2 regions of the Marinomonas algicola genome follow, and region 2 is predicted to be linked to the other one. Evidence: predicted binding sites of a transcription regulator. Region 2 holds the regulator's gene; the other holds the start of a gene.

Region 1 (11,026 bases), 1.0 Mb from region 2:
GTGCATGGTTGCATAAAACCCTTCTTTAAGCGCATTCATTGAATAACCAAAGGGCTCAAACACAAAATCGTTTATTTCAAAACCCGGAAGAATTTCTTCAAAATTCATGAGTGTGCGAATTGTTTGAGCGTCCTGCTCTTCACTTCTAAGGTAGTTCGCAACAGGCCCTTGAATATGATACATCAATAATTCGTAAGTATAATCATTGTCATCAGGGACATAAGGCTTATCTAAGTGATAGATATAGTTATGATGAGTGTCTAAGTTGCCTAGTTGATACGCAACGCCTGACATCCTTTTTTGCAGAGCACTTATGTCTTCAGCAAAAGAAGACTTTTGGAGGTGTGATTGATACTCGTTTTTGCGCTGGAAAATAACGGATAATATTTGTTCTTTTTCAAAAATATCCATAAATGTTTTTACGGATTCGACTAATGTCGTTGTACCGCATGTCAGCATGACAAAGTGGTGTTCCCATACAAATAAACTGGATTCGGACAATAAATACGCATCGCATTTTTCATTGGAAATACTTGAAAGAATTGTCGCATTGCATTTAGCGACCATTTTTTCCCAAAAGGGTTGGCCTAGAGAGCGGAGAGAGGGGGCATTATCAGCTACAACCACCTCTACTTTTTTTTCCGAACCTTCAAAGAACATCAAATCTTTTACCCTCCATTTACTGTACCTTAAGCACGGCATTTGCATCAATTTCATTAAGGTTTGTATTGTAGCCGTAAATGCTAAAATCGAGAAAGGAAAAGTATTAAAAAACGTAAATGTATGCCTTTAACTTATCAAGTGTTAAGACAATCAACTGTTTTTAATAGTGACTAAAATATTGTATCGTTTTGTAAACAAACTATATATTATTTACAAAACTATTGATATCTGTTGATTTTAAAAGGATTAAAATGTCGGGCTTAAATGAAAGAAACGTTATTGCAGGAAAAGCGTCACGTATCATATTACTGGCTTGCTTGACGTCTGTTGGTATCGGCCAGTCTTTTATTTTCACTTCTTTACCTCCAATTGGACGAGAGATAGGCCTTTCTGACGTGCGCATTAGTAGTGTGATCACAGTAGGTGCTATTTTTTTCGTACTGGGGGCGTTTCTTTGGGGGGGGATAATCGCTCGAATAGGAAGGATGAGATCCATACTTATTGGGATGACTTCCTATGTCGTAACGTTAGGTTTTACCGGCTTCATATTACAGCAGGCATTATCACAACATGTATCGGCTGAGGCTTCCTATTATATTCTGATTTGTTTGCGGGTTGTGTTTGGTTTAGGTATTTCTGGTATTGTTCCTGCGATTCAGACTTATTTAGTGCTTCATGGTGATCCTAACAAACGAAGTTCTACCATCGCATCCATTGGTGCTTCTTTTAGTATTGGAATGATTTTAGGCCCTGCACTGGCGTCTTTTGCGAGTAGCATCAGTTTAACGGCCCCCTTTTATTTAATTGCTGTCTTTGCTGTGTTACTTTTTTTTCTTGTCTTTTTCATCGTAAAAGATACCACCCATGTAAAAGTGATGACCAAACCAAAAGCCATTAATTGGTTTAAGCATCCGGCGCTGCCATTTTTGATGATGTCGACGTTGGTTATTTTGGGGATAACGGGCATTCAACAAATAATGGGGTTCTTATTACAAGACCGATTTGGATGGAACGCTGTAGAAACCACAACCCAATTAGGTTATGCCATGATGGTCATGTCACTGATGAGTATTCTAGTGCAGATGGTGTTAGTACCTAGATTTGAACTTGGGCCGACTCGGTTAATTTATTTGGGTGTTTTTTTTGCGTTAGTGACCCAGATTTGTTTTATCACAATGCCATCTTATTTTGGGGTGGTTCTCGCGATGGGGTTATTTGGAATTTGTAGTGGTTTCTTATTTCCTGGGGTTATAACGGCTCAAACTGTTTTAGCTAAAAATGAAGAACAGAGCCGATTAGCGAGTGTGAATGCGTCTCTCCAAGGTCTAGGTGGGGCATCTGGACCCATATTAATGGCTTCTTTGTATCAGGTGAATGCGGTTATCCCATTTGTATTCCTTGGTGTTGCTTATCTTATATTATTCGTCGCTTTTTTGTATTTTAAAGTGAGAATTCATCATAAAGCCGCGTAACTTTATCGGTGTTCTAATTAAGGCATCTATCCTGCTGTTCTTTTACAGAAAATGAGCTCAGACTAAATATGGCTAGGGTGACGTGAAAGGCGTGTTTCTATTTATTCTCAATTATGACGCGTTCAGGTATCGTTTTTGTCGTTTTTGAATTGTGTAATAAAAAATCAAAAAAAGAATTGTCAATATAGAAAATTCTGTGTGAGAATGAAATAAGTTTCCAATTGGAAACTTATTTCCTTTTTAGGAAAGGCGAACACCTTCCTAAAAGTTTTGTGGGTAACTTGAGTATGGCATCTACAGTTTTTCATATTCAGCAGATTTAAGTGAGATCGCATCATGGCAATAAGTTTATTTGACCTGTTTAAAATTGGTATTGGTCCTTCAAGCTCTCATACTGTGGGTCCAATGGTAGCCGCAAATAAATTTGCTCAGTTTCTTTCAAACGAAAAACTTTTCGATAATGTGTCTCGAATTGAATGTGAACTCTATGGTTCTTTAGGCGCAACGGGAAAAGGTCATGGTACTGGTACGGCTGTATTAATGGGGCTTGAGGGGGAATGGCCAGAGAGCATTGAACCTAAATCTGTAAGTTCGCGCATTGAACATATTAGCGCAACGAATGTATTAGCTTTGTTGGGCGTTAAACCTCTTACCTTTAACCCAGAAACAGACTTAATTTATCACAAAGTCAAACGCCTTGATTTTCACGCCAATGGTATGACTTTACGTGCTTTTAATAATGAGCTGAATTTAATTGCAGAAAAAACCTACTATTCAGTAGGGGGTGGCTTTATCGTGCAAGAAAATGCTCAGGGTGAGGTCGAACTTGTTGAAGAAAATATAAAATTTCCGTATGAGTTCAATAGTGCAAAAGAGCTTTTATCCCTGTGTGAACAACATAATTTAAGTATGGCGGAGATTATGTTGGAAAATGAAAAAGTATGGCGTACTGAAGCTGAAATAAAGGAAGGTATTTTACGTATCTGGCGAGTAATGCAAGAATGCGTTGAAAATGGCAAATTAAACGAAGGGATTTTACCTGGCGGTCTGAAGGTAAAACGACGTGCAGCAAAGCTCTTTGCTGATCTTAGTAATAAAAACCGGATGGATATGATTACCCCATCTTTGGGGGCGATGGATTGGGTAAATTTGTACGCCCTGGCCGTAAATGAAGAAAATGCTGGTGGAGGTCGTGTCGTAACAGCTCCAACAAATGGGGCGGCGGGCATTATTCCAGCCGTGTTGCATTATTATTGGGAATTTTGCCCACGTTCAAGTGAACAGGGCATTGTTAATTTTATGTTGACAGCGGCGGCTATAGGCATGCTTTTTAAGAAGAATGCGTCAATATCGGGTGCCGAGGTGGGTTGTCAGGGAGAAGTGGGCTCGGCTTGTGCTATGGCGGCAGCTGGCTTAGCGGCGGCGACCGGGGGAACCCCTGAGCAAATTGAAAATGCAGCGGAAATCGGTATGGAGCATAATTTAGGTCTTACGTGTGATCCTATTGGTGGTTTGGTTCAAGTGCCTTGTATAGAAAGAAATGCCATGGCATCTGTAAAAGCGATCAATTCAGCTTCCATGGCGTTGAGAGGAAATGGCTCTCATTATGTTTCTTTAGATAAAGTGATTAAAACGATGAAAGACACGGGTATGGACATGAATGAAAAATATAAGGAAACGTCACGGGGTGGGCTAGCGGTTAATGTGATTGAATGTTAATTGGTTAATATCTTGTTATACAAAGTAATCTTTGCTTTTTAAACCAATCGTTAGAGAGGTAAGGAAGCGTCCTTACAAAAGTTAAAGTTTTAAGGGTTTTTATATCTGTTTGCTCATAGTAGAATGGCGCCGTTTTTACAGTTTTATGACGAAATTGTAGCAGATTTATGAATTTCAGGTGCGGCTTGGATGTGCTGTAAACGAAACTAGTCGTTAGTTTCAAGCCTGAATACATTTCAACCTCAAAAATAGTAGAGACCGTATGGACCCTTCAAAAAACCAAAAGGTGAATTCCTCAAACTTTGGCTTTTCAGACACAATTCGTTTAGTGATTGCTATTGCTTTTGTTATCGTTGTTGGCTTGTATGCAAGTTCGAATGGCGCGGCCGTGTCCAATGTTTCTATTCTTGCTATCGCAGCCGCAATTGGTGCTTATATGGCCTTGAATATTGGCGCGAATGATGTGGCAAATAATGTTGGTCCTGCAGTGGGCTCAAAGGCGTTATCGATGACGGGGGCAATATTGATTGCGGCTATTTTTGAAGCAGCTGGTGCGTTGATTGCAGGTGGTAGTGTTGTTGGCACTATTAAGAAAGGCATTATTAATCCGAATGCAATTGCTGATGCGGAAACTTTTATCTGGGTTATGATGGCCGCATTACTTGCTGGGGCATTATGGTTGAACTTAGCCACTTATGTCGGGGCTCCTGTTTCTACCACACACTCAATTGTGGGTGGCGTTCTTGGTGCTGGCATCGCCGCTGGCGGTTGGGATATTGCGAACTGGGGGCAAATGGCGGCGATTGCTGCGAGTTGGGTTATCTCACCATTATTTGGCGGCGTCATAGCCGCATCTTTTTTAATCTATATAAAACGCAGCGTTACCTATCAAACGGATATGATTGCCGCGGCGCGTAAAGTTGTGCCTTTATTGATTGCATTAATGGTGTGGGCTTTCTCAACTTACTTGATAATGAAAGGACTCAAGAAACTTTGGAAAGCGGATATTGTCACAGCCGCTATGGTTGGTTTTGGTATTGCAATCGTTGCTTATTTTTTAGTGCGTCCTTTTATTGAAAAAGCGGCTGATAACTTGAAAAATACTAAGAACTCAGTAAATGATTTGTTTACTATTCCATTAATAATTTCAGCGGCTCTGTTGAGTTTTGCTCACGGTGCCAATGATGTTGCTAATGCAATCGGGCCATTAGCGGCCATTAATGATGCCTTAATGACGGGGCATGTGTCTTCTAAAGCCGCGATACCATTATGGATTATGCTTGTTGGTGGTTTAGGTATTGCTGTTGGGCTAGCGCTATACGGACCAAAATTAATAAAAACAGTCGGATCTGAAATAACAGAATTGGATAAAGTCCGAGCATTTTGTATTGCAATGGCGGCCGCGATTACTGTGATTATTGCTTCTCAATTAGGACTTCCTGTTAGTTCAACTCATATAGCGGTTGGTGGGATTTTTGGCGTTGGTTTTTTACGTGAGTATGTAAAAGCGTCTTATAACAAAAAGATTGCGGCTATTATTTCTCATTCGGAAGACGCTGGACATGATGCCGTCCAGACGAACGAGTTCGTTACTCGGTTTGAATCCGCTTCTGTCGAAGAGAAAAGGGCGTTATTGCGTGAATTGAAAGGTTTGGCGGATAACTCTCCGATTTCTAAACGTGAGCGCAAAGGTTTGAAGAAGGCGACCAAGCAAGAGCTGGTGAAACGATCAGCACTACTGAAAATTGCCGCTGCGTGGATCATTACGGTTCCGACTTCAGCTATTTTATCGGCTATGATTTTTTACATGTTACTTGGTTTTAGTATGAGTAATCTCTAATCATAGTTTGTAACTAACGTAAGAGTATTGTATTTTTAAAGCCAGTGTAGCCGTTCTGCACTGGCTTTTTTTATTAGAAAAAGATATTTCCAGTGATTTATTGATAAATTTTTTTATACTAAATCAAATAATGTGTTTAATTGGTATTATTTAATTTATGGCTTCTTTGGTTCCTTACCTAGTATGGTTGTTTATTTTAGTTTTTTGTTTGTTTGTAGGGTATCTTTTATATCGTGATCATCAAGTTAGAAGCCTAGCTAGATTAAAGGCGGAAGAGGAATTGCTGCTCATTTGTGATAAGTTATCGAATGCCGTGAGAATTCTACCTGATCGATACTTACCGATAGAGTTAAAGTCAATGCTACTGACTTACATTGTTAATGGCTATACTAAACTAGCAAACCATCCGTTCACTATGGAGCAATTAAGTTACAAAAAAGAAATGACCCTTTTATTCGAAGAAATATATTCTGATACTTACATTGCTTCAGATGAAAAAGTAGTTACGGCTGGGCGATTAGAGCAAGTGCAACATGCTCTGTTGAAAATCCCCACATTTATTAAACGCCAAACTGAGCTCAGGCAAATAGATAGAGCCAGTGCAAAAGACTATTTAGAGAAAATTCGCTATTGTCACGCATTAGCAAAAATCGATATATTAATGAAACAAGGTGATGATCTTTTAGATATGGATAAAAAAGCGTCTGCTTTAGAACATTATCGAACGGCTTTAACGGACGCAGAAAAAATTAATTTATTGGTGGCTTGTGATGATCTAATAAAGACAATTACAAGATCTATTCAGCAGGTGGAAAAACAGTTGCATATCAATCAAAATGTTCAACAGATCAATGAGCGTTAATTATTAAAACGCAGGTTCTTAAATAAATTTCATTTAAATTTTTGACTAATGTAACTTTTGGACAGATTTATGACGACAATTACCATAATTGTTCTACTTGCACTTTTTGGTGGTTTTATTGGTTTTGTAATCATGTTGCAAATGAAAGAGCAGGCGCGTCTTGAAAAACTGCGTAAAGCATCACTTTTAAATAACCAAGCTAGACAGATTCGTCGATACCTTGATGATTTTCCTCCCCAATATCAGCCAAAGGATTTAAGGCTTTGGCTGTTTTCTTGTCTTGTTTCTGTTTTTGATGAGCTCTTATCTTTGCAACCTGATGAATCTTTGAAGCGTAGGCGGTCTCATGCCGCTCAAGAAATGCAAGAGTTTCAAGAAAGCAAACAAAAAAGAAAAGCGCGTGCTGTTAATGATGAATTACAGGTGATGGAGTTGAAGCGCTTATTTGATTCGTTTGATAATTTTTTAAACACATCGAAAGAACAGAAAAAAATTGATTCTGACTCAGCGTTCAAATATAAAACTCTACTGTCATTTTTCAGGTATAAAGTCAGTGCCGATCATAAAGGTTATTTGGCTCGCCAAGCTTTTTTAATGAATAAGTTTGAAGATGCTATTGAATTATATAAGGAAGCGGTTAGTGAGCTTGAGCCCATTAAAGAAGTGCCTGAAGCGGATGAAGCTCGTAAAAAATTTCAAGGCTACGTTGATGAAATAGAGAGTGATTTATTACTTCAAAAGCAAGAAGAAGAGCTAATGGGTGACGATGAGGAGGAGGAGGACGCAGATGATGAGTGGAATAAGTTTATTGGCAAGGATGATTTTGAAAAGAAAAAATATTTTTAATAGGTTATTGTAATACTTTGATTTATTATTAATTTAATATTGCTTTTTTATTTGGAACACCTGTGAATTTATCATTACTTTCCGTTTTTATACCGACATTTTTTTTCGTTTCTATCACGCCTGGTATGTGTATGACCTTAGCCATGACCATGGGAATGACGATTGGCGTTAAGCGCGCTTTGTGGATGATGTTTGGTGAGTTGTGTGGTGTTGGTTTAGTCGCTATTTCTTCTGCAATAGGCGTTGCGGCCTTATTGCTTAACTACCCAAGTGCATTTGTCGTTTTTAAATATGTAGGGGGTGCCTATTTAGCCTATATTGGTATTCAGATGTGGCGCTCCAAAGGCAAAATGGCAATTAAGTCATCCGATTCGGAAAGTACACCCGCTTCTCGTTTTGAGTTAGCCAGTCAAGGGTTTATGACCGCCATTGCTAACCCAAAAGGCTGGGCTTTTTTTGTGGCTTTATTGCCACCCTTTCTCACAACAGAACAGTCATTGTTCAGTCAATTAAGTGTGCTTGTTGCGATCATTTTATCGTTAGAGTTTCTCTGTCTGTTGATTTATGCGACTGGAGGGCGAACTTTAAGAACCTTGCTACAGCAAAGTGGTAACGTCCGATTGATGAATCGCATCGCCGGCTCTTTAATGCTAGGAGTGGGTATCTGGCTGGCCATTGGGTAGTATTATAAGTGCTACATTTTTACTCTTATAAGAGGCTGGTCTTGAATTAAGAATCTGTCATATTAATCAGTCTAGGTATTGGCTTTTTGACTTCTTGTGTTTTTCCTTGGTGTTTTGCGCTTTCTGCTGGTGAATTTCTTCCCCATGCCACTCATGCCTGAAAAGGTGACTTCGCCAACTTGACTAATCAGCGTTGTCAGTCCATTGGTTAGGGGCTGCATAAATTGGGCGTAATTCATTCTTTTATCACTGATGGCTTCCAGTTGAGACTCCCAGTGTGCCGTCATATCTGGTAACACCATTTGAGATGGTAAACTGTTTATCAGTTGTCGACCAACGTCGGTTGAATGTATTTCTTTGCCTTTTTTTGTCAAAAATTGACGCTTAAACAGCAGCTCAATAATGCCTGCTCGCGTGGCTTCTGTACCGAGTCCATCCGTCTCCCTGAGAACTTTTTTGATTTCGATGTCCTGTACATAACGGGCAATCCCTGTCATCGCTGAAAGCAAGGTGGCATCCGTGAAGTGTTTTGGCGGGCTGGTGTTTTTTTCGTCAATTCTCCCATTAAGACAAGTTACTTGGTCACCTTGGGAGACGGCTGGCAAATTCTTCTCTGAGAACGCATTCTCTTTTTCTTCTGCCTTTTTAGAAGGAAATAATGCCTTCCATCCTTGGTGTAAAATATCTTTTTGCTTGGCAATAAACAGGCCTCCTGCCACATCATGATCAATTTGTTTTTCAGCGTATTCGAAATCCGGATAAAACTGGATTAAATACTGTCTTGATATCAGCTCATAAACACACTTTTCATTTTTTGTGAGTCTATTGGGATCCATCGATTTGGACGTGGGAATAATAGCGTGGTGAGCACTTACTTTTGAATCGTTCCACGCTTTGCTTTTTCGTTTTAGGTTGGCGTTTTCGACGGCTTCGTTTAATGCTGGGCAGGTTTCTTTAATGGATTGTGTTACTCGATGTTTATCTTCTAGATGGCCTATCGGTAGGTAACGGCAATCGGATCGAGGGTAGGTTATGAGCTTGTGTCGTTCGTAGAGTTGTTGGCAGGTATCCAGTGTTTCCTGAGCATTTAAGTTAAAGCGTTTTGAGGCCTCTATCTGTAATGTGGATAAATTATAGGGCAATGGTGCTGGTTGTTTTTTCTTATCCGTGTTTACCCGAGTTACACGGCCTACTTGATTAGAAACTCTCTCTAATACGTTTCCAACTAACTTTTTGGATAAGACTCTACCTTCTTCATCCATGTAGGGAGAGCAGGCTTCACTGGGTTTCCATTTGGCTTGGTATTGTTCACCATTAGTGGTTTCTAAGAGGACAAAAACATCATAAAAAGGTTTAGAAATAAAGCGAGCTATTTCTTGATCTCGATGAACGACTAATCCTAATACCGGGGTTTGAACACGGCCAATGGATAAGACGCCGTTATAACCTGAGCGTTGACCTTGCAAGGTGCATAAACGTGTCATATTAATACCATATAACCAATCGGCACGCGCACGCGCTAGAGCAGATGTGGCAAGAGGAATAAAGTCTGTATTGTTGCGTAAATTATTTAATGACTTCTTAATAGCGGCGGGGTTAAGGTCGCTGATGAGGCAGCGCTTTGTTGACTCGCGTTTTGTTTTGCTGACACCGGCGTAGTTAATGACTTCATCGACTAATATTTGGCCTACTCGGTCAGGGTCTCCCATATTGACTAATAAGTCCGCTTCATTAATCAGTTTTTTAACGACAGAAAATTGCTTTTTTGTTTGAGGTTTTACCTGATGCTTCCATTTTTCTGGAATAATAGGCAGATCTTCTTTACGCCATTTTTTATAATCACTGTTATAGGCCTCAGGTTCCGCTTGCTCTAATAAATGTCCAATGCACCAAGTTACAGTGTCGCCATTAGCGACTCTAATATAACCGTCTCCTTTTTGGTGGGGTTTTGGTAACACATCTGCGACGGCGCGACCAACACTGGGTTTTTCTGCAATATATAAGATCATGTATACACTTTACTGGTTTTATATACAGTAAAGTGTATACATGATTATGGCTTGATGCCAGTGTTAAATTACTTGCCCTACATTATCGAATAGGAACAACTAAAACAGGGATGTTACTTTGATGAATCACCTTGTTTGCGGTGGACCCAAGCATCATTTGTCCAAGTTTTGAATGGGTACGACTGTTCATTACTATCATGTCCGCTTTATAGTCTTTTGCGGTATTTTGAATGGCTTCATAGGGAAGGCCGCTGACGGTAATGTATTCTGGTTTGTGAGTAAGCTCTTTTAGCTCTTCGCTGTTTTCATTTAAAAATGTTTCTAATTGAGAGTGCATTTTCTCTTTTGTATTGTTAATGGCGTCTTCTCTAAGGCGTTGCAGAACATCCGCCTGGAGGTAATTCTGAATCATGTTTTCTGTTTGCGGCGTAACAGGATTCAAAACATGTACCATAATTAATTTTGCTTGGTTTTGCAGTGCCATATTCATGGCTAGGCTCATGGCTTCTTGTGCTTTACCTTCTAGATCGCAGGCATAAATAATGGTCTTTATTTTCGTTAGCATACTATTCTCCTAGATGTACTTTAAGGCGATATAACGTGGGTTACTTAGGTTTATTCTATGTTATTCACAAATAAACCCTCTGATGCACATCAATGTTTTATAATTGAGTCATTTTTTTGTTTGGACTATGTTTCTTTAGTGCTGACGGTAAATCTTGGGTCGGAAGAAGAAAACGTCTATGTTATGATGTCGCCCTTAAATTTAATATCACACTTATAAAAGAGAGTATGGACTATGTCAGAGTTGTCATTCGACACAAACGCAGCAAAAATTGGTTATGGTATTGGTCGTCAAATTGGTGATCAATTAAGCGGAAGTGACCTTGGTGAGATTTCATTGGAGCACCTTTTTGCGGCCATTGAAGATT
Region 2 (11,026 bases):
TTTGTAGGTTATTACCTATTCAGCAACCTTCAAGCTAACTTGGAGAACCGAGGAATATCAACAGGTTTTACCTTCTTAAATGAACCTGCCGGATTCCCAGTTCTAATTCACTTAATTGAATATACTGAAGCAGACACCTATGGTCGCGCTTTTATTGTGGCTTTGCTTAATACCTTCGTAATTTCCTTTATAGGTATTTTCTTCGCGACAATCATTGGCATAATCATGGGGTTAGCGAGATTATCAAAGAACTGGTTAGTCTCTCGATTGGCAACGGTATACATAGAAACTCTGCGTAATATTCCTTTACTACTGCAAATGTTCTTCTGGTATTTCGCCGTTCTGTCAACGCTACCCTCACCTAGAAACAGTATTTTGTTTGGTGACTTTATGCTCAATAAACGTGGCATATACTCACCCAACCCGATCTTTCAAGATGGTTTTGGTTTGGTTATTTTTGGCTTTATTGCGTCTATTATTGCCTCTATTGCATTGGTTATTTGGGCTAAAAAGCGCCAGACAAGAACTGGATTATGGTTTCCTGCGTATTGGGGCTCTTTAGGGATCATTATTGTAATGACCTTGGCTTTTTATTTTATGGCAGGTTCACCTATTGAGTTTGATCTACCTGCAAAAAGCCGTTTCAACATCACTGGGGGCATGGTACTTCCACCTGAGTTTGTGGCCGTTCTGATTGCTCTATCAACTTACACTGGGTCTTTCATTGCCGAGATCGTACGTGCGGGCATTTTATCGGTGAACTGGGGACAAACCGAAGCCGCCAGATCTTTAGGCCTAGCAGACAGTCTAACTCAACGTATGATTGTGTTACCTCAAGCATTACGAGTGATTATTCCACCACTCACCAGTCAATATCTCAACTTGGCGAAAAACTCTTCTTTAGGTGCGGCTATTGCTTACCCTGAATTAGTGGCCGTAGTGATGGGGACAACGCTAAACCAAACAGGTCAAGCAATTGAAACGATTGGTTTATGTATGTTGGTATACGGTTCATTGAGTTTATCTATCTCGTTCTTTATGAACTGGTATAACAAGAAAATGTCATTAACTGAACGATAAGAGGCGAATATGGCGATTATATTTAAACCTTCTCCAAGCCTACCACCTCCAATTAATTCAGTAGGTGCTGTGGCATGGGTAAGACAAAATTTACTATCCTCTCCACTGAATGTGTTTTTAACCTTATTCAGTGCGTACATTCTGTATTTGTTAGTGCCGCCTGTTATCCAATGGGGCATCATTGATGCCACTTGGACTGGGTCAAGCAGTCAAGCATGTAAAGCCGATACAGGCGCTTGCTGGGCATTTGTAGGGGCGTATTTTGAACAGTTCATCTATGGCTTATATCCAAGTGAAGAAGTTTGGCGAATCAATTTAGCCGTCATTCTATTGGTGTTAATGGTGGCCAGTTTTGCACTGAAAGGGATCAATAAACTATACCTTTCCATTGCGATTCTAGTTGTGTACCCGGTTGTTGCTTACTTTATGTTTGCTGGCGGTGTTTTTGGTCTTGCAATCGTTGAAACATCTAAATGGGGCGGACTATTCTTAACCACTCTACTTGGTGTTGTTGGTATCGTGGCTTCCTTTCCATTAGGGGTATTATTAGCTCTTGGTCGACGTTCAAATTTACCAATAGCTAAGTCAGTTTGTATTGTGTTCATTGAAACGGTACGTGCTGTTCCTCTAATCACTATCATGTTTATGGCATCTGTTATGATTCCATTGTTCTTACCAGAAGGTTTGAACTTTGATAAATTGATGCGTGTCATTATTGGTATCACCCTATTCTCCGCGGCTTACATGGCTGAGGTTATTCGTGGTGGCTTACAAGCCATTCCAAAAGGGCAATATGAAGCAGCGGACGCAATGGGGTTAACCTATTGGCAGTCTATGGTTTTGGTTATTTTGCCTCAAGCGCTTAAGTTAGTAATTCCTGGTATCGTAAACACCTTTATTGGGTTATTTAAAGATACTACGTTAGTTTACATCGTCGGTATGTTTGATTTATTAGGAAGGATTCAAGCCGCTACTCACGATTCAAACTGGTTAGGTACAAGTGTTGAAGGCTATGCATTCGCTGGTTTCGTTTATTGGGCTTTCTGTTTTGGTATGTCCCGATATTCTATGGCGATAGAACGCAAATTAGAAACCGGACACAAGCGAAACTAGACTATTTTTTTGAGGCCTATAAAAATGACTGAACGCAATATGGCACTGGCTCAACTAGAGCAGGGCGAAAAAACAATTATAGAGTTTAACGATGTTAATAAATGGTACGGTGATTTTCACGTCCTAAAGAACATCAACTTCAGTGTAAAATCAGGTGAGCGTATCGTTGTTTGCGGTCCTTCTGGTTCCGGTAAATCGACAATGACTCGTTGTATTAACCGTCTAGAAGAGCATCAAAAAGGCGATATTATTGTTGATGGTATTACCATGAATGATAACTTGAAAAACATTGAAGCCATTCGTAAAGATGTCGGTATGGTGTTTCAACACTTTAACCTTTTCCCGCATCTTACTATTTTGGAAAATTTAACTTTGGCGCCAATTTGGGTTCGTAAGACACCTAAAAAAGAAGCTGAAGAAATCGCGATGCATTATCTTGAACGCGTTAAAATAGCGAACCAAGCGGCTAAATTTCCAGGTCAACTATCTGGTGGTCAGCAGCAACGTGTTGCTATTGCACGCGGCCTTTGTATGAAGCCTCGCATTATGCTATTTGATGAACCAACATCGGCTCTTGACCCTGAAATGATCAAGGAAGTACTTGATGTCATGGTTCAACTTGCTGACGAAGGCATGACCATGATTTGTGTAACTCACGAAATGGGCTTCGCTAAAACCGTTGCCGATAGAGTGGTCTTCATGGATGCAGGTGAAATTGTTGAAGCAAACGAACCCAATGAGTTCTTCAATAACCCTCAACATGATCGTACTCAAAACTTCTTAAGCCAGATTTTGAACCACTAAAATTCAGGCTGAATGCTTAGTTTTATAAAAAGCCCCTTTTAGGGGCTTTTTATCGTTAATAATTTGATAAATTGGTTAACTTATTTTATTTATACGGGCTATATCGTATGCAGACACCGGTATCTGATGCTATCAAAGCAAGAATTGTTCATTTATGCGATCAGGCAGGGAAGCTACAGGTCATCTTTTCAGAAGCCGATATTCTCGATTTGTCTGCTCTCTCTCGGATAACAAAACGCAGATTAGAGCCAATTACCCACTTCAATGAACTAGGGGATCCACTTACCCGCTCATCAAAAATACCGACATTAATCGATAGGCGCTTGTTAACATTGAAAAAGGTGTCTTTACGCCAAGACGTTCAAGCCGATTATATTGAAATATCGGTTGAAGAGCTGGACTCTCTTTTTGAGAAAATAGATTGTTCCTACGAGAGCTTTACAATTCAGACGAACCATATCCATCCCATACATGACAATCATGCCTCTGATAAAGAACACCTCAGTGCAGCATTAGGCCGTTTCCAATCAATTCGCTTAAAACAGAGGTTAGAAGAAACATTAGAGTTGCCTCCGCTACCAGTATCGGCCAAGAAAATCATTAATTTATGCAGTCGTAAAGACGTTGATACAGATGAGTTGTGCAAAGTCATTAGCTTAGACCCTAGCCTTGCGGCTCAAGTGGTTAGCTGGGCCTCCTCACCCTATTATGGTGCTCCTGGTAATATTGAATCTGTTGAGGATGCTATTATCAGAGTATTGGGGTTTGATATGGTCATGAATTTAGCATTAGGGCTTTCTATGAAAAGTATTCTCGATTTGCCTCAGAATGGTCCAAGGCATTATCAGAACTTTTGGTATGATGCGGTGTTTCATGCAAGCCTTATGGAGGCTCTCGTTAAACGGATGCCAGCAAAGATTCGTCCAAAGATAGGCTACGCTTATTTGGCAGGCTTACTCCACAATTTTGGTTATTTGGTTATTGGGCACGTCCTACCAACGCATTTCTCAATCTTAGCTCGTCATCTCGAAGCAAACGCACACCTCCCATCCAGACTTATCGAGATGCATTTATTGCATTTTACGAAAGAACAGCTAGGATCTTGGCTATTAAGACATTGGGGGCTTCCTCGCATAATATGTAATGCCATTCGATACAGTCACACGCCTCAAATAGAAGAAGACAAGGATTTGCGTACCCTTGCAGGCGTTTTACATTGCTGTAGCGCTTTATATCATGGACAAAAAATAGAGGCGAGTGTGTTTGAAATAATTGGGCTATCAGAAGAGGAGTGCCTTTCCATCTATCAAGAAGTACAATCCTCTTCTAGTAAATTACAGGAAATGGTGGACTTACTTCAATCCTAGGCTTACTGACGAATAAACACCTATTTTTTGCGAAAACAAAGAGATTTTTTGTGCTAAATTTCAGTGTAACCAAACAATTTGACTATCATTGGCAACCTCTGTCTCAAGCTCGTATGGACAGTATTCCCAATAATCTAAAGTTCTGGCTCCGCGAGACAGGTTCTTTAACCGCGCTGTTAGAAAGACTGGGGATATTGTCCATAGAAGTCATTAATGACGGTTGGGGGCAGCCGACTCAAAGAGAGAGAAAGGCATTGTCGTTACGTGCACGTGAAGCAACAAGGGTTCGAGAAGTGATTTTGAACATTAATGGTACCCCCATGATTTATGCTCGCTCCATTATCCCAGCAAGCGCTTTAATTGGGCATTGGCGTCATTTAAGCCAACTGAAAAGCCAATCTCTGGGAGGCTTTCTATTCAAAGACAAAAAGTTAGTACGGAGTCCTATCGAAATAGTCTCTCTTCCAAGCAACGTATTTAATAACGTCAATGAAGCGGTTTGGGCTCGCCGATCGATTTTTAAACAGTACAATAAAGGCGTTTTAGTAAGTGAAGCCTTCTTACCCGCCATCACAACATTACCAGTGACACAGTTAATATTATGACAAAACTCCAAGCTTATCTTCAGCTTACTCGTTTCAACAAACCCATTGGTTCACTGCTGCTACTTTGGCCCACTCTATGGGCTCTTTGGGTATCTAGTAATGGCGACCCAGACTGGAAAATCGTCATCATTTTTATGCTTGGTGTCTTTTTTATGCGCTCCGCAGGCTGTGTCATCAATGATTATGCCGATAGACATGTGGATAGCGGTGTGGAGCGAACAAAGAATCGCCCTCTCCCTTCCGGTACGGTTTCTGAAAAAGAAGCTCTATTACTGTTCTCCGTTCTTTGTCTATGCAGCTTCGGTTTAGTCTTAATGACGGATATGAAAACCGTTTTACTCTCTTTCATTGGACTTGGACTCGCGGCTTTGTATCCATTTATGAAGCGCTACACTCATTTGCCTCAATTGTTTCTTGGACTGGCTTTTTCATGGGCTATTCCAATGGCATACAGCGCTCAAGGAGGTTCACTAACGGACCCTGTCTTATGGATGATATTTGTCTCTAATGCACTATGGACCATTGCTTACGATACTTACTATGCTATGGTTGATCGAGATGACGATTTAAAACTTGGCATCAAATCAACAGCCATTTTATTTGCGCAAAATGATTTACTCATTATCACTGTATTGCAAGGACTGGCTCTTTCTCTATTAATGTGGGTTGGTGTACTGAAATCCTTTTCTTTCATTTATTTTCTCAGTCTGATCGTCGCCGCTATTTTGTTCTCTTTACAGTATAAACAAGCTAAAAATAGAGAGCGGCAAGCTTGCTTTACCTCGTTCTTAGACAATAACCGTATTGGATACTGTATATTTTTAGGCATTGTATTGAACTATCTTTTATAAATATAAGACACAAATATGACAGTTTCATCTAATTGTCATATTCAAGGTCTTTAATAGGGATATTACGATTTAGGGGTAGATGCTGTGACGAGTAAAACTGTATTAATAATTGATGATGAATCATCAATACGAGAAATGATTGCCATTGCACTGGAAATGGCGGGATATAATTACTTTGAGGCGGAAAACAGCCAACAAGCTTACGAAATCATCATTGATAATAGGCCCGACCTCATTCTTTGTGACTGGATGATGCCCGGGGGCAGTGGTATAGAGCTAACCAGACGGTTAAAGCGAGATTCTCTTACCGCAGAAATACCTGTGATTATGCTAACCGCTAAAAGCGAAGAAGATAACAAAATTCAAGGTTTAGAAGTGGGTGCGGATGATTACATCACTAAGCCTTTTTCTCCTCGAGAACTCGTGGCTCGCTTAAAAGCCGTTCTACGCCGTGCCAACCCTCAAGGCGTAGACGAGCCTATTGAAGTCGATGGGCTATTATTAGACCCTGTAAGCCAACGTGTTACTATTGGTACAACGCCACTTGAAATGGGCCCGACAGAGTACCGCTTACTCAAATTTTTGATTACCCATCAAGAAAGAGCGTATTCCAGAGCACAGCTTCTGGATCAAGTCTGGGGGGGAAATGTTTATGTAGAAGAACGTACCGTTGATGTACATATTAGACGCTTACGAAAAGCAATCGGCGAAACTCATGATTACCTAATCCAAACGGTTCGAGGAACGGGTTATCGATTTTCAAGTAAACGAACTCCGCAGTAAATTATGAAAACGATTTGGCAACAGGCTTTTATTCGCTGGACACTGGGATTAGTTGTCAGTTTCACCATTGGCATCTTAATAGGCAAATTATTTATGTGCCTATTCTTATTTGTGCTGTTTGGACTGTGCTCCAATTTATATCAGCTGTATCAATTCCACAGCTGGGTTCGTCGGCTAGGAAAAGCCTCCCCACCAGAAGCATCAGGAATTTGGGGCGACGTGTTTGATGCTGTGTATCGACTGCAAAAGAAGCAAAGAAAATCTAAAAAACGCATGCGACGCGCACTTTCTCGAATAGAAAACTCCACCTCGGCACTGAAAGAAGGTGTCATTATGGCGGACAATTTAGGGAACCTTGAGTGGTGGAACGCGTCTGCGGGGCAATTTTTAGGTTTGATGAAACCCGTCGACAGAGGGCAACCGGTCACCAATATCGTCCGCAATCCAGAGTTCTTCCGCTATTTTACTCAGAAACGTTTCTCCGAACCTTTAGTTATTAAATCGCCGTCTCAAGAAGGCATTTATTTAGAAATTCAAACCACTCTGTATGATCAGAATGACCATCTTATTTTTGTCAGAGATGTGACGCGCTTGCATCTTCTAGAGCAAATGCGTAAAGACTTCGTTGCCAATGCATCCCATGAGCTCAAAACACCGTTAACGGTCATTAAAGGTTATTTGGAAACCCTGGATATGTTTAAGGACTCATTACCGAAGAGCATGCAAAAAGGTGTTGACAATATGACCACGCAATCAAACCGTATGGAACAGTTGATTGAAGACCTACTATTACTTTCACGTTTAGAAAGTAATGATAAAAGAGACATCGATCAATGGCATGACATCAACGAATTAGTCAACAATGTGGTGGATTCCGTCCAAGCCATAGGCACCAAACATACTATTCACATCGTGATCCGTTCAGAGTGTAGGCTGTATGGCTCTTATCGAGAGCTCTATAGCGCTTTTTCAAACCTTGTTGTGAATGCCATAAAATATTCCCCTGACGGAGGCAACATTACTATAAAATGGGAAAATCATTTAGATGAAGGCATTTTTTCGGTATCAGATGAAGGTCTAGGCATTGAAGCGAGATACATTCCACGTTTAACAGAACGTTTTTTTCGTGTCGATAAAGGTCGAGGCTCAAACACAGGAGGCACTGGGCTCGGACTTGCCATTGTTAAACACGTACTTTTACATCACGATGCTAAGTTACTTATCACTAGCCAACCAGGGCAGGGTAGCGTTTTTTCCTGTCACTTTTCAGGGAAGCGTATCCAACAGCCTTTAGCTCATAAAGAACAATAAAATCATGATAAATTCGGTTTTATGGTTCGATAAGTGAGAGCGCTATCCCTATTAAAGGCTCTTAAATAAAGCGTCAATAAATTTCTCTTTTACGTCATCCTGATCAATTAAACCCAAGGTCACGGTTAAAAAAGTGGAATCGTGTTTTTTCTCTGTCGTCGCCACACTTTGCACATAATAATTCAGTCGATTTACCGTACCCGAAAACTCCAAGTCCAATACAGACTGCCCCAATACCGCGGGAACAACGTCATCACTTTTAATTAATAATGTCGCTTCTGATTTAGCGAACTGAATCACCATACAGCGAAATTGTTTTCCTTCAAAGCGCACCATGGTGGGAATTTTCACATCTTTAATTGTGGCCACTTTTGCTGTAATAGCTGGCTTTGAGGCTGTTGCAGAGCCTGTTTTTGTCCCACCCAACAACACATCTAAAGAGCCTGCCGTATGACTTGTCATCCCCCCCTTTTTAGCCTTTGATGCACCACCTGTCATAGCGGCTAGAGCATCCGTTGCCGCAGGATTACGACTGGCTTGTGAGGTTAACGCGGACACTAAATCATGCTTCTTGGCAGCGGCCATAACCTTATTAATTAATTGCTCGCTAGAAAAAGGTTTTCCAAGATAATCCGTTACCCCTGACTGTACCGCTTCAACAATGTGACTCTTGTCGCCACGACTCGTAATCATGACGAAGGGAAGATCGGCCTTTTTATAGTTATCTTGTTCTCGACACCATTGTAATAGCTCAACCCCCGTCATCTCCGGCATTTCCCAGTCACAAAGAACCATATCAAATGTCATTTTCGTTAGCATTTGCTGGGCTTTACGACCGTTTACCGCTTCTTCTAGCTGTGCAGAAGGGAACTGCTTACGTAAAGTGCGACGAATTAAGTCTCTAGTGAAGGTTGCATCATCCACTACTAAAATTTTAACCGCCATTTTACTCTCTTACTCCAAAAGCCGAACGACCATCCAGACCATGATCCAATGTAAATATATCTGACCATAAGCAGGTAGCCGCAACAACAGCTAATGGCATAACGAATAAGTTAATAAAAGGGATTGTCAATAAAATCATTACGATAAAGCCAAATGACCAACACACGATGGGTTTGCGCCGTAAACTTGCACGCATATCTCGAAAGCTAAGCTTATTGTTATCAAATGAATAGTCTAGGTATTGTACCGATAACATCCAGGCAGAAAAAAGCAGCCATAGAAGAGGAGAAATAACATTAATCACAGGGACAAATGAGATAAATAATAACAATAGCAATCGTGGTAAAAAGTAGGCTAATTTCTGTAGCTCTCTAAGAATGCTATGCCAGACAATAGACAAAACAAAATTCAGGGATACCGTTTCTTGGATCACCTTTCCAGTCAACTTTTCTTCCGTTTTTTCGGCCAAAATCCCCATAAATGGAGCCGCTAAAATATTCACACCGACCGAAAAGCTATAAAACATCAGCAACGTACTCACCACGCCAAATAACGCATAAAACAGCCAGTCCAAAAAACCTAACCACTCAGGCAGCCACGACATCATGCTGTCAGTCATTCCCGTTAAAAAACTAAATGCAAACATGTACAAAATCGCCATTAAAGCGAAATTTGCCAATAGAGGCGCTAAAACAAATAAACGTAAGCTAGGAGAAAATAGCAATGGGAGTGCTTTTAAAAACGCGCCGATTGCTTTGAAAGGATGCGAAATCACATTAAATACCGTCAAAAATCGATTGTGCTAACAGTACCACGACTGACCCGTAACAACCAGTTTCCCAATCCTTTTATGGATAGGTTTATTCTAATTAAATCAATGCCTTTGGTTGAAAGAATAAAAAAATAAATTCGTATTTTTATTTACGCTCTGCATTCTGTTGTTCCATAAACTCTATCAGCCCATACAGAATTTCGATTGAGTCTCATGTTTATTTAACTGACTATCGAAAATACAGGAATAAAGGCCATAAAAAAGGTCTCTTTCCCCAACATTATAAAAACAGTCCAATTAATCATAAAAGGAAGTAATCGCATTATGAACAAAACACTTTTAGCCACGGCATTAATCACGGCATCTTTTGCCTCAATGCAACTGCATGCCGCCGAGGTGCCTGCAGGCGTAAAGCTAGCAGATAAACAAGAGCTTGTGCGTGGAGGTGGTTCCGAGCCATCAACAATGGACCCACAAAAAATGGAAGGCACACCGGCTTCTATTCGCTCAAAAGACTTGTTTGAAGGTTTGTATAACCAAGATGGTGACGGCAACCAAATTCCAGGCGTAGCGAAAAGCTACGATGTCAACGCTGATAACACTCAATATACCTTCCACCTTCGCCAAGATGCGAAATGGTCTAATGGCGACCCAGTTACCGCTGAAGACTTTGTTTATGCGTTCACACGCTCGGTTGATCCAGCATTAGCGTCTCCATACGCATGGTTCATGGAAATTCCGTCCATTGTCAATGCAAGTAAAATCATTGCCGGTGAAGCCGACCCTTCTACACTTGGTGTAAAAGCAGTGGATGACCACACATTCCAAGTGACACTTGAGCGACCCGTACCTTATTTTGTAAAAATGACCTCTCACCAGAATATGTTCCCCGTTCCGAAAAAAGTCGTCGAAAAGTGGGGCGATGACTGGACGAAACCAGAACATATGGTGTCTAACGGTGCGTACAAAATGGACGAGTGGATAGTCAACGAAAAAATGGTCTTTAGTCGTAATAAAAACTATTGGAACGATGAAAAAACCATCATCAATAAAGTGACTTATTTACCGATTGAATCTCCTAATGCCGAGCTCAAACGCTTTCAGGCAGGTCAGATTGATCTTACCTATGAATTACCCAATGATCACTACAAACAACTATTAAGAGACATGCCTGATGAAGTTGTCGTTACACCAAAATTAGGTACCTATTACTACCAGTTCAACACAACCAAAGCACCATACAACGATGTGCGCGTTCGTAAAGCCTTGTCCTATGCCATCGATCGCAATGTGATTACCAAGTTTGTAACAGGAACGGGAGAACTACCTGCCTACTCTTTCACGCCAGAAGTAGTCAATGATTTCTCACCAGCCACCCCTGAATACGCAACTTGG

What was found. Region 2 encodes PhoB, which activates phosphate uptake and scavenging genes when phosphate is short. Its sites were predicted from a motif close to TGTCATANNNNTGTCANA; they were not measured.
Region 1: IEZ33_RS14775 (inorganic phosphate transporter) is a predicted target of PhoB. The motif match lies at 3,988-4,005, and genes of this name have one in related genera.

What each region holds. Positions count from the first base shown of each region.
Region 1 is NZ_CP061941.1:3,207,092-3,218,117, reverse strand. It holds gene IEZ33_RS14790 (adenosylmethionine decarboxylase) at 1-660, opposite strand, end outside; gene IEZ33_RS14785 (MFS transporter) at 915-2,135, shown strand; gene IEZ33_RS14780 (L-serine ammonia-lyase) at 2,472-3,854, shown strand; gene IEZ33_RS14775 (inorganic phosphate transporter) at 4,117-5,694, shown strand; gene IEZ33_RS14770 (hypothetical protein) at 5,852-6,556, shown strand; gene IEZ33_RS14765 (hypothetical protein) at 6,626-7,402, shown strand; gene IEZ33_RS14760 (LysE family translocator) at 7,465-8,085, shown strand; gene IEZ33_RS14755 (DNA topoisomerase III) at 8,157-10,094, opposite strand; gene IEZ33_RS14750 (universal stress protein) at 10,177-10,659, opposite strand; gene IEZ33_RS14745 (BamJ family beta-barrel-assembly machinery protein) at 10,894-11,026, shown strand, end outside.
Region 2 is NZ_CP061941.1:4,228,633-4,239,658, forward strand. It holds gene IEZ33_RS19445 (amino acid ABC transporter permease) at 1-1,080, shown strand, start outside; gene IEZ33_RS19450 (amino acid ABC transporter permease) at 1,090-2,193, shown strand; gene IEZ33_RS19455 (amino acid ABC transporter ATP-binding protein) at 2,218-2,997, shown strand; gene IEZ33_RS19460 (HDOD domain-containing protein) at 3,105-4,364, shown strand; gene IEZ33_RS19465 (chorismate--pyruvate lyase family protein) at 4,415-4,969, shown strand; gene ubiA (4-hydroxybenzoate octaprenyltransferase) at 4,966-5,820, shown strand; gene phoB (phosphate regulon transcriptional regulator PhoB) at 5,905-6,603, shown strand; gene phoR (phosphate regulon sensor histidine kinase PhoR) at 6,607-7,914, shown strand; gene IEZ33_RS19485 (response regulator) at 7,966-8,859, opposite strand; gene cysZ (sulfate transporter CysZ) at 8,861-9,634, opposite strand; gene IEZ33_RS19495 (peptide ABC transporter substrate-binding protein) at 9,956-11,026, shown strand, end outside.